2 regions of the Flintibacter sp. HCN-6482 genome follow, and region 2 is predicted to be linked to the other one. Evidence: a T-box and tRNA genes for the amino acid it is inferred to sense, from the RefSeq annotation. Region 2 holds a T-box; the other holds one or more tRNA genes.
The links. A T-box is a leader RNA that pairs with one kind of tRNA and senses whether it is charged. The one in region 2 lies ahead of ileS (isoleucine--tRNA ligase), so its partner is inferred to be a tRNA-Ile.
Positions count from the first base shown of each region.

Region 1: it has a tRNA-Ile gene. The T-box ahead of ileS (isoleucine--tRNA ligase) is inferred to sense a tRNA for this amino acid. The anticodon was not compared.

Region 1 is NZ_JBBKBK010000007.1:182-5,603, reverse strand. It holds partial or broken gene WKS99_RS13350 (hypothetical protein) at 1-102, shown strand, start outside; rRNA gene WKS99_RS13345 (16S ribosomal RNA) at 431-1,961, shown strand; tRNA gene WKS99_RS13340 (tRNA-Ile) at 2,085-2,161, shown strand; tRNA gene WKS99_RS13335 (tRNA-Ala) at 2,187-2,262, shown strand; rRNA gene WKS99_RS13330 (23S ribosomal RNA) at 2,520-5,362, shown strand.
Region 2 is NZ_JBBKBK010000003.1:138,505-145,476, reverse strand. It holds gene argB (acetylglutamate kinase) at 1-1,545, shown strand, start outside; gene WKS99_RS10290 (ribbon-helix-helix domain-containing protein) at 1,560-1,730, opposite strand; gene WKS99_RS10285 (hypothetical protein) at 1,864-2,016, shown strand; gene WKS99_RS10280 (glycosyltransferase family 2 protein) at 2,097-3,125, opposite strand; gene glf (UDP-galactopyranose mutase) at 3,221-4,384, opposite strand; T-box leader at 4,565-4,820, shown strand; gene ileS (isoleucine--tRNA ligase) at 5,137-6,972, shown strand, end outside.

The sequences.
Region 1 (5,422 bases), on a different contig from region 2:
TCTGCGGCAGGGGCAAGCCCTGCGGGGGAGCGGAGGGAGCCACACGAGGCGGTCCAGGGGACAGACGAAAAAAGTTTGAAACTGGCGAAAAAAAGTGCTTGACAAAGGCAATGAAGTGTGGTAACCTAATCAAGCTGTCCGCGAGGGCAGCAGCAAGCCACTAAGGGAGCGGCGAATGAGGGAACAAAAGAGTTTGAAAAAGCTCGAAAAAAGTTCTTGACAAAGCGAACTGAATGTGGTAAGATAAAAACCCGCCGCACGGAGCGGCGTGTACCTTGTAAATTAAACAACGTGACAAACGAAAAGCACCAGATATGGATTTGGTTGTTCGAAGACAAGCGAAGCTTGAAACGGATGACCGTAAATTTCTTTGAAGCTTGGAAAAGTTTCAATAATATGATTTGAGGGACTTCGGTTCTTTAAATACCATTTTATTGAGAGTTTGATCCTGGCTCAGGATGAACGCTGGCGGCGTGCTTAACACATGCAAGTCGAACGGAGTGCTCATGACAGAGGATTCGTCCAATGGAGTGAGTTACTTAGTGGCGGACGGGTGAGTAACGCGTGAGTAACCTGCCTTGGAGTGGGGAATAACAGGTGGAAACATCTGCTAATACCGCATGATGCAGTTGGGTCGCATGGCTCTGACTGCCAAAGATTTATCGCTCTGAGATGGACTCGCGTCTGATTAGCTGGTTGGCGGGGTAACGGCCCACCAAGGCGACGATCAGTAGCCGGACTGAGAGGTTGGCCGGCCACATTGGGACTGAGACACGGCCCAGACTCCTACGGGAGGCAGCAGTGGGGAATATTGGGCAATGGGCGCAAGCCTGACCCAGCAACGCCGCGTGAAGGAAGAAGGCTTTCGGGTTGTAAACTTCTTTTCTCAGGGACGAAGCAAGTGACGGTACCTGAGGAATAAGCCACGGCTAACTACGTGCCAGCAGCCGCGGTAATACGTAGGTGGCGAGCGTTATCCGGATTTACTGGGTGTAAAGGGCGTGTAGGCGGGACTGCAAGTCAGATGTGAAAACCATGGGCTCAACCTGTGGCCTGCATTTGAAACTGTAGTTCTTGAGTACTGGAGAGGCAGACGGAATTCCTAGTGTAGCGGTGAAATGCGTAGATATTAGGAGGAACACCAGTGGCGAAGGCGGTCTGCTGGACAGCAACTGACGCTGAGGCGCGAAAGCGTGGGGAGCAAACAGGATTAGATACCCTGGTAGTCCACGCTGTAAACGATGGATACTAGGTGTGGGGGGTCTGACCCCCTCCGTGCCGCAGTTAACACAATAAGTATCCCACCTGGGGAGTACGATCGCAAGGTTGAAACTCAAAGGAATTGACGGGGGCCCGCACAAGCGGTGGAGTATGTGGTTTAATTCGAAGCAACGCGAAGAACCTTACCAGGGCTTGACATCCCGGTGACCGGTGTAGAGATACACCTTCTTCTTCGGAAGCGCCGGTGACAGGTGGTGCATGGTTGTCGTCAGCTCGTGTCGTGAGATGTTGGGTTAAGTCCCGCAACGAGCGCAACCCTTATTGTTAGTTGCTACGCAAGAGCACTCTAGCGAGACTGCCGTTGACAAAACGGAGGAAGGTGGGGACGACGTCAAATCATCATGCCCCTTATGTCCTGGGCCACACACGTACTACAATGGTGGTCAACAGAGGGAAGCAAGACCGCGAGGTGGAGCAAACCCCTAAAAGCCATCCCAGTTCGGATTGCAGGCTGCAACTCGCCTGTATGAAGTTGGAATCGCTAGTAATCGCGGATCAGCATGCCGCGGTGAATACGTTCCCGGGCCTTGTACACACCGCCCGTCACACCATGAGAGTCGGGAACACCCGAAGTCCGTAGCCTAACCGCAAGGGGGGCGCGGCCGAAGGTGGGTTCGATAATTGGGGTGAAGTCGTAACAAGGTAGCCGTATCGGAAGGTGCGGCTGGATCACCTCCTTTCTAAGGAGAGTTCAAAAGCCGATAGGTTTTTGTAACGTCCTAAGGTCAGACGTCTGTGCAAAGTAGGGGTCACGTTGTTTAATTTAGAGGGCGCACGCCGTAAGGGGAGCGGTGGGGGCTCACGGGCCCATAGCTCAGCTGGCTAGAGCGCACGACTGATAATCGTGAGGTCGGTGGTTCGAGTCCACTTGGGCCCACCACCAAAAGCTGAGGGCACCCGGATAAGGGGGTTTAGCTCAGTTGGTAGAGCACCTGCTTTGCAAGCAGGGGGTCACCGGTTCGAGTCCGATAACCTCCACCACAAGATCAAATCGAAGTGTTTACCCAAGAGGGTGAGCATTTCGATCTGACCTTGAAAAGGGTCGGAGAACTGCACCTTGAAAACTGAACAGTGAAGCAAGCAAGAAATTGCGAGCAAGCAACAGAGAGGTAACAAAGTAAAATTTGTGGACTTTTTAAGGAATTAAAAGGGTAACAAATACTACAATGAAACTGAATCTGAGGCCTGCATAATTCTTATAGAACCAAGAGAACAGCTTGAAAAGGTTGTTCTACGAAGGTCAAGCTAATAAGAGCGCAAGGGGAATGCCTTGGCATCAAGAGCCGATGAAGGACGTGACAAGCTGCGATAAGCCTGGGGGAGCTGCACATAAGCGTTATATCCCAGGATTTCCGAATGGGGAAACCCGGCAGAGCAATACTCTGTCAGCCTGCGTTGAATCAAATAGGCGTAGGCGGGGAACCGCCTGAACTGAAACATCTAAGTAGGGCGAGGAAGAGAAATCAACAGAGATTCCGCAAGTAGTGGCGAGCGAACGCGGAAGAGGGCAAACCGAAGGATTTATCCTTCGGGGTTGTGGACTGACACAACGGATTGATAGGCTAGCTGAACGGTATGGGAAGGCCGACCACAGCGGGTGATAGTCCCGTAAGCGAAAGCTGAGTCGATTTAGTCAGAATCCAGAGTACCGCAGGACACGTGAAACCCTGTGGGAAACTGGGGGGACCACCCTCCAACCCTAAATACTACTTGATGACCGATAGAGGAGCAGTACCGTGAGGGAAAGGTGAAAAGGACCCCGGGAGGGGAGTGAAAGAGAACCTGAAACCTTGTGCTTACAAGCACTCAAAGCACGTTAAAGTGTGATGAGGTACTTTTTGTAGAACGGTCCGGCGAGTTATTGTACGTGGCAAGCTTAAGGTGTTCAGCACCGGAGGCGAAGCGAGAGCGAGTCTGAATAGGGCGTATAAAGTCGCGTGCAATAGACCCGAAACCAGGTGACCTATCCATGAGCAGGTTGAAGTGGGGGTAAAACCCCATGGAGGACCGAACCGACCCCCGTTGCAATGGTGGCGGATGACTTGTGGATAGCGGAGAAATTCTAATCGAACTTGGAGATAGCTGGTTCTCCCCGAAATAGCTTTAGGGCTAGCGTTAGTTTAGATTACCGGAGGTAAAGCACTGAATGGGCTAGGGGCTGATAAAGTTACTGAACCCTATCAAACTCTGAATGCCGGATAATTGATGACTAGCAGTCAGACTACGTGAGATAAGTCTCGTGGTCAAAAGGGAAACAGCCCAGACCCACAGCTAAGGTCCCAAATATACGCTAAGTGGAAAACGATGTGGAGTTGCGAAAACAACCAGGATGTTGGCTTAGAAGCAGCCACTCATTAAAAGAGTGCGTAATAGCTCACTGGTCGAGTGACTCTGCGCGGAAAATGTAACGGGGCTAAGCGTATAACCGAAGCTTGGGATTGCATCTAATGCAGTGGTAGGGGAGCGTCGAATAAGGGGTGAAGTCGTAGCGGAAGCAGCGGTGGACTTTATTCGAGTGAGAATGCCGGAATGAGTAGCGAGAATTATGTGGGAATCATAATGGCCGAAAATCTAAGGTTTCTTGGGGAAGGTTCGTCCGCCCAAGGTAAGCCGGGAGCTAAGGCGAGGCCGAAAGGCGTAGTCGATGCACATACGGTTGAAATTCCGTAGCCACCGAAACTTAAACCAGAAGGACACTTGGAGCTATCCGAACCCGGGCGTTGGTTGACCCGGGCGAAAGGGACCGAAATCAAGTAGGGAAGTCGGAGAATAACGAGGCGAGAAAAGTTCTGGTGTATGCTAAGGTGCCCGTACCGCAAACCGACACAGGTAGATGAGGAGAGAATCCTAAGGCCAACGGGAGAAGGGTTGTTAAGGAACTCGGCAAAATTACCCCGTAACTTCGGGATAAGGGGAGCTCCCTAAGGGGAGCCGCAGAGAATAGGCCCAAGCGACTGTTTACCAAAAACACAGGTCTATGCTAAATCGAAAGATGACGTATATGGGCTGACGCCTGCCCGGTGCTGGAAGGTTAAGAGGAGAGCTTAGCGCAAGCGAAGGTTTGAATTGAAGCCCCAGTAAACGGCGGCCGTAACTATAACGGTCCTAAGGTAGCGAAATTCCTTGTCAGGTAAGTTCTGACCCGCACGAATGGCGTAACGATTTGGGCGCTGTCTCAACAGCCCACCCGGCGAAATTGTAGTACCGGTGAAGATGCCGGTTACCCGCAACTAGACGGAAAGACCCCATGGAGCTTTACTGTAGCTTAATACTGAGGATTGGTAAATCATGTACAGGATAGGTGGGAGGCTTGGAAGCTTGGGCGTCAGCTCAGGTGGAGCCACCCTTGGGATACCACCCTTGATTTACTGGTTTTCTAACCTGCGGCCGTGAATCCGGTCGGGGGACACTGTTAGGTGGGCAGTTTGACTGGGGCGGTCGCCTCCTAAAAGGTAACGGAGGCGCTCAAAGGTTCGTTCAGCACGGACGGAAATCGTGCATTGAGTGTAAACGCATAAACGAGCCTAACTGCGACACCGACGGGTGGAGCAGTAACGAAAGTTGGAGTTAGTGATCCGGCGGTATGCAAGTGGAAGTGCCGTCGCTCAACGGATAAAAGCTACCCTGGGGATAACAGGCTGATCTCCCCCAAGCGTCCACAGCGACGGGGAGGTTTGGCACCTCGATGTCGGCTCGTCACATCCTGGGGCTGAATTCGGTCCCAAGGGTTCGGCTGTTCGCCGATTAAAGTGGCACGCGAGCTGGGTTCAGAACGTCGTGAGACAGTTCGGTCCCTATCTGTTGCGGGCGTAAGAGATTTGAAGGGAGCTGTCCTTAGTACGAGAGGACCGGGATGGACAGACCTCTGGTGCACCAGTTGTCCTGCCAAGGGCACAGCTGGGTAGCTACGTCTGGACGAGATAAACGCTGAAAGCATCTAAGCGTGAAACTCCCCCTAAGATTAGATCTCTCATCCTTTATGGAGTAAGGCTCGACGTAGACTATGTCGTTGATAGGTCGGAGGTGTAAGCACTGTGAGGTGTTGAGCTGACCGATACTAATAAGCCGAGGGCTTGACCTAAAAGGTTAAGAATAGAATGCAGGCGCTTGTAAGCAAGGAATGCGGCTTCACTGTTCGGTT
Region 2 (6,972 bases):
GAGGCGGATGTCTACGCCTCCCAGGTCCGCAAGCGGGGGAACGACATTCTGTTCCGGGTCCGCACCAGGCGCTATCTGCGGGAATTTCGGCTGACCATGCCCGGCCTGTTCAACGTGGAGAACGCGCTGGCCGCCATCGCCGTGTGCGAGGCGCTGAACATCCCGGAGCGGTGTGTCTATGTGGGGCTGATGAAGGCCCGGGTCCCCGGCCGGATGGAGATTTACTCTAATGCTGATGAAACGGTCACCGCCATCGTAGACTATGCCCACAACCGAATGAGCTTCGAAACGCTGTTCCGCTCTGTCCAGGCGGAATATCCCGGCCGGCGGATCGTCACTGTCTTTGGCTGTCCGGGGAAAAAGGCCCTGGACCGGCGGAAGGACCTGGGGGAGATTTCGGGCAAATACTCCGATCTGGTGGTCCTCACCGAGGAGGACAGCGGAGAGGAGGACACCCTGGACATCTGCCGGGAGATCGCCTCCTATGTGGCCGGACAGAACTGCGAGTGGTCCATTGAGCCCAACCGGGGGGAGGCTATCCGCCAGGCTGTCCTGGGCTGTCATGTCCCCTCCGTCCTGCTCATCACTGGAAAGGGGGCGGAGACCCGCCAGAAGCGGGGGAATGAGTATGTGGACACCCCCTCTGACGTGGATTATGTCCAGGCTTTCCTGCGGGAGTACGATGTCCAGCATGGTCTGGACGGCATGGAAAAGGTACGCAATCTGCTGTCCATCCTGCCCATTCTGAATCGGCATGAGGGGAAGACCGTAGTGGTCAAGTACGGTGGCTCCGCCATTGGGGCGGAGGCCGCCCTGGACACCACCCTCCAAGATGTGGCCGCCCTTCGGATGGTGGGTATGCGGGTGGTGCTGGTCCACGGGGGCGGAAAGCACATTACTGCCCTGCTGGACAAGCTGCAGGTGCCCACCCGCTTTGAGAACGGCTACCGGGTCACTGACGAGGCCGCCCTGGAGGCGGCGGAGATGGCCCTGTCTGCCCAGGTGAACAAGGCCATCGTCCGGGACCTGGCCCGGTTAGAGGTCTCCGGTGTGGGCATTTCGGGCAAGGACGGCGGGCTCATCACCGCCGTGGTCAAGGACCCGGCTCTGGGGCGGGTGGGAAGCATCACCCGTGTAGACCCCAGAGTGCTGACCACCCTGCTGGATGGGGATTTTGTGCCCGTGGTCTCTCCCATCGCCCTGGGAGAAGACGGCGACGGCCTGAACTGCAACGCTGACGACGCCGCCCGGGCGGTGGCCGAGGCTCTGGGGGCGGAGAGCCTGGTTTTTCTCACCGACGTGGGGGGCATCCTGATCGACAGCCACAACAGCAAGACCGCCGTGGACCACATGGACGTCAAGCGGGCGGAGGAGCTCATCGACACGGGCCTCATCGCCGGGGGCATGGTGCCCAAGGTGCGGGGCTGCGTCCACGCCATTCGGGCCGGAGTGGGCCAGGTGTCCATTTTGGACGGCCGGGTGGAACACTCCCTGCTGCTCCATATGCTGGGCCAGCGGGCCTCTGGAACGACGATTACAGGATAAACAAAAAGGATGGCCTACTCGGCCATCCTTTTTTCATATTTTTTCAACAGGTCCTCCACAGCCTCGTCAATCAGGCGGGATTTGGGGACCCTTGTCTTTTTAGACAGCTTGTCAAAGGGCTCTACCAGCTCATTGGCAAGGGATGTGATGAGTTTTTTTCGATTGACCAATACTGCTTCTCCCATAATCGCATCACCTATGTACTATATAGTTACTATCTACTGTCATTAGGGTAACAGTAATTTTTTTCACCGTCAAGTAGTGTCCATATATTGACTTCATGGTAACTATATGGTATCGTTTGCTTGAGGTGATACTATGGAACAATCATGCAAAACTGTATCTGTCCGAATGTCCCAGGAGCTCTACACCGCCTTGAAGGATCTGGCGGACCGGGACTGCCGCTCTGTCCCCAGCTACATCCGAAAGCTCCTGCGGGAACACATCCGCCGGCTTCCACCAGAGGAGTGAAGGCGCAGGGCGCGGGGGAGAGGACTGCCCCATATTGCCGGCGGGGCCGCCCATGACAGCCATGGGCGGCCCCGCGCTCTTTAATTGAACTTATAAATCTTCCGGGCCAGCCGGTAGAGCCCCACCGACAGCCGCCGCCCCTGGTAGCCGGGGAAGGCGGTAAAGGCGGAGACCGCCCGGTACTTCATCTTGTGGTACACCGCGCTGTCCACCGTCCGCAGGTACTCCCACAGCTGGGTCCGCTTACCCAGTGCTTCGGGGGAATTGTCGATAATCAGGAAAATGGAGGAAATAGCCATCATCATGGCCAGGTAGTTGAACATATAGCGGCCCAGCTTCTTGTGCTGGGCGCTGACCTGGCGCAGATCGTGGGAGCCAATCATGTGATAGGTGACCCGCAGCTGCTGGTCCACCCGTGTGACCATCACCTTCTCGTTGACCGACTGGTCCGCCCGACCGATAAAGTAGCGGTACAGGTCCACATCCATGTAGTACATATTCTTCACCGCCGGCAGGGGCTGATAGACAAAGATATTGTCCACATAGAAGGTGTGTTTGGGCAGCTCCAGCCCGCAGTCCCGCAGCAGCTGGGTGCGGTAGATGACGCTGTGCATCAGCAGATACTGGGAGGGACGGAACCGCCCGATCTGCTCCCAGCCAAAGACCCGGCCCACGGGAAATACGTTCCGGTAGTTCACTACCTTTTGGGTGTTGTCCTCCACATGCTCATAGACATAGTTGGCGATCATCATATCGATGGGCTTTTCGTCCCGCTGGAACTGCCGCAGCTTGTCCAGCACCTTTTTCAGCGCGTCCACGTCCACCCAGTCGTCCGAGTCCACTACTTTATAGTAGACGCCCTGGGCGTTTCGGATGCCCTGGTTGACTCCCTCTCCATGGCCGCCGTTCTCCTGGTGGATGGCCCGGACAATACCGGGATACCGCTCCTGGTAACGGTCACAGATGGCCGGGGTCTCATCCTTGGTGGAGCCGTCGTCCACCAGGATGATCTCAATATCGTCCCCTCCCTGGAGCAGTGTGTCCACACAGTGCTCCATATAGGCCGCCGAGTTATAGCAGGGGACCGCGAAAGTAATGAGCTTTTCCATGTCTTTCTCTCCCATTGTACGTGGATTTCCTCAGCAGGAACCAAGTTCCCGCCGCGCTTTTAGCCTCTCAGTCGCCCCGCCGGGCTCCGAATTGGCTAGAGTTTTTCTGCCAGCTCCAGTGCTTTCCCGGCAATCGCGTCCATGTTATAGTATTTGTATTCGGCCAGACGGCCCAGCAGATGGAGGTTGGAGAACCGGTCCGCCTCCGCCCTGTATTTCGCGTATAGGGCGTTGTTCTCCGGGTTGATGATCGCATAATAGGGGATCTCGCCCCTCTCCCCGGTATACGCCTTGGAATATTCCTTTACAATCGTAGTCACGCCGGGCGCCGCCTGGCCGGTCAGGTGTTTGAACTCAGTGATGCGGGTAAAGTCCTCGTCCACTGTGTAATTGACTGTGCCGTACCCCTGGAAGTCGTCCTGCTCCAGCGTTTCGAAGGCAAAATCCAGCGTGCGGTAGGGGAGGGGGCCGAACCGGAAGCCAAACAGCTCGTCCGCCTGGCCGGTGTAGATAACCTGGCCGTCAAAGGGGGCGCCGTCTACCTTCAGTGTGTTACCGGACAGGTCCAACCGACCCAAGGCGTCCGTCCCCAGCTCCACGGTGATGCTGGGATGGTCCAGCATCCTTTCAAACATGGGGGTATAGCCCTCCAAAGGCATCCCCTGGTATGTATCCTGAAAATAGCGGTCGTCCCTGGACAGGAACACGGGCACCCGGGCGGTGGTATTTGGGTCAATGTCCTCCGGCCTCTGGCCCCACTGCTTCATGGTGTAGTGGACAAAGACGTGCTCGTACACATAATCCGCCAGGGCGGCGATTGACGGGTCCTGATTTTGCCGCAGTTCCAGAATGGTGACCTTTTTCTCCGCTCCATAGGCGGCGGTCAGCTTATCCCCCAGCCGTCTCCCCTCCTCCGGACCGAAGGCCGTTTCCAGGGAGGTCAGGTTGAAGGGCACCGGATAGGTTATCCGTCCGCCCCGGCCGTCCGGGATATTGGCCACCACCCGGTGCTGGTAGTCCCGCCACCGGGTGAACCGGGAAAGCCAGTCAAAGACCTGTTTGTCATTGGTGTGGAAGATATGGGGGCCGTATTGGTGGATCAGCACCCCCGCCTGGTCCGGACGGTCATAGGCATTGCCGCCAATGTGGTCCCTCCGCTCCAGCACCAGGACCCGTTTCCCCTGATCCGCCAAAGCGCGGGCGGCCACGGCGCCGGCATAGCCCGCTCCCACGGCCAGAACGTCAAATTTCTCCTCCAAGCTCGATCCCACCTCATTTTCCGGCCTGCTGGCCGTTATAGATGTTCCTTTGTATCATATCACACTTTCCCGGAAAAGGAAATTAAAATTCCTTGAAGATTGGATAAAATAAGCGTAATATGCTGTTCCATCCCCCTTGACATTCCCCGAAAAAGCAGATAAGATATCAACTGCATATAGAAACACGCGATGAAAAGGACGAGTATCCACCCCTGAATGGTACAGAGAGCCGCCGGTCCGGTGCGAGGCGGACAGGAGGGGGAGGGGAAAATCACCTTGGAGCAGAGGGCCGAACCGGGAAGCGCTGTGAGATCAGGCTTCCCTGACAGTAAGCGCCTCCGGACGCCCCCGTTACCAGGCAGGCTTGAGTGGCCGTGGTCTTTTCCCACGGCAAGAAGAGTGGTACCGCAGAGGATGTTTCGCCTTTGTCTCTTTCGGGGGACAGAGGCGTTTTCTTTTTTGAAAGGAGCGGCTTCTATGAACTGCCCCCAATGTGGACGCCCTATGGAGGAGGGGACGATGCACACCTAAAAATACCCCTTCTGGACTCAACAGGAATTACGGTTTTTCCGCGGTCCGACGGACGTGGTGGAGCTGGGGCCCCACGGTGACGATACCACCAGTATGTTTACCCGGGACCCGTTTCCCCAATTTCCCCATACGATGCTCTGCCGGCACTGCGGCTTAGTCACATTCCCATGTAATCTGATAGAAAAGTCTAAAAAAGACCTGAAATAGGAGGAAGCAAACCAATGGACTACAACAAGACCATCAACCTGCCCAAGACCGATTTCCCCATGCGGGCCGGACTGCCCGCCCGGGAGCCCGGTATGCTGGAGGGCTGGGAGAAGCTGGACCTGTATCACGAGCTGCTGAAGAAGAACGAGGGCAAGCCCCTGTTCTCCCTTCATGACGGCCCTCCCTTCTCCAACGGCAATCTGCACATGGGCCACGCTCTGAACAAGTCCATCAAGGACTTCATGGTCCGGGCCGCGGCCATGCGGGGCCGCTACACCCCCTATATCCCCGGCTGGGACAACCACGGTATGCCCATCGAGTCCGCTATCATCAAGGAGCAGAAACTCAACCGCAAGCAGATGAGCGTCCCCGAATTCCGCACCGCCTGTCACGACTACGCCCAGAAGTATGTGAATATCCAGCGGGAGGGCTTTAAGCGGCTGGGCGTGGTGGGGGACTGGGAGAACCCCTACCTTACAATGGACCCCGGCTTCGAGGCAGAGGAGGTCAAGGTTTTTGGCGAGATGTACAAGAAAGGCTACATCTATAAGGGCCTGAAGCCTGTGTACTGGTGCCCCAAGGATGAGACCGCCCTGGCCGAAGCGGAGATCGAGTATCAGGACGACCCCTGTACCACCGTATATGTCAAATTCCAGGTCAGGGACGATTTGGGCAAGCTCAGTCAGTACGGCGATCTGTCCAAAATGTACTTTGTGATCTGGACCACCACCATCTGGACCCTGCCCGGCAACCTGGCCATCGCTGTTCACCCCCGGGAGAGCTATGTGCTGGTAAAGGCGGACAACGGCGAAATGTATATTATGGCCGAGGCCCTGTGCGCCAAGGTGATGAAGATCGGCGGCTTTGAGAATTATGAGATCGTCAAGCAGTTCAAGGGCGCTGACTTTGAGTATATGCTGGCCCAGCATCCCTTCCTGGACAAGACCAGCCAGCTCTGCACCGCCGAGTATGTCACTATGGACTCAGGCACCGGCTGTGTTCACACCGCCCCCGGCTTTGGCGCAGACGACTACGAGACCTGCAAACGCTACAAAATCGAGATGGTGGTGCCCGTGGACGACCGGGGCCGCCACACCGATTACGCTGGAAAATACGCCGGCATGAAGACCGAGGAGTCCAATCCCGTCATTCTGGCCGATATGAAGGAGAGCGGCGCCCTCTTCGCCAGCGAGGACATCGTCCACTCCTACCCCCACTGCTGGCGCTGCAAGAATCCCATCATTTTCCGGGCTACCCCCCAGTGGTTCTGCTCTGTAGACGCCTTCAAGGAGCAGGCCGTGGCCGCCTGCGACAACGTGCGGTGGATCCCTGGCTGGGGCATTGACCGGATGAAGTCCATGATTCGGGAGCGGGCCGACTGGTGCATCAGCCGCCAGCGCCGCTGGGGTCTGCCCATCCCCGTGTTCTACTGTCAGGACTGCGGCAAGCCCATCTGCAACGACGACACCATCTCCGCCGTGTCCAAGCTCTTTGGTGAGAAGGGCTCTAACGCCTGGTACGAGATGGAGGCCGCTGACATTCTGCCTGCCGGCTTCTCCTGTCCCCACTGTGGGAGCAAAGCAGGCTTTACCAAGGAGGAGGACACTCTGGACGGGTGGTTCGACTCCGGCTCCACCCACTACGCCTCCATGAAGAAGGACCAGGGCTTCTGGCCCGCCACCGTCTATATGGAGGGCCTGGACCAGTACCGGGGATGGTTCCAGTCCAGCCTGCTCACCGCCGTGGGCGCTCTGGGCCAGGGCGCTCCCTTTAAGGAGTGCGTCACCCACGGCTGGACCGTGGATGGCGAGGGTAAGGCCATGCACAAATCTTTGGGCAACGGCGTGGAC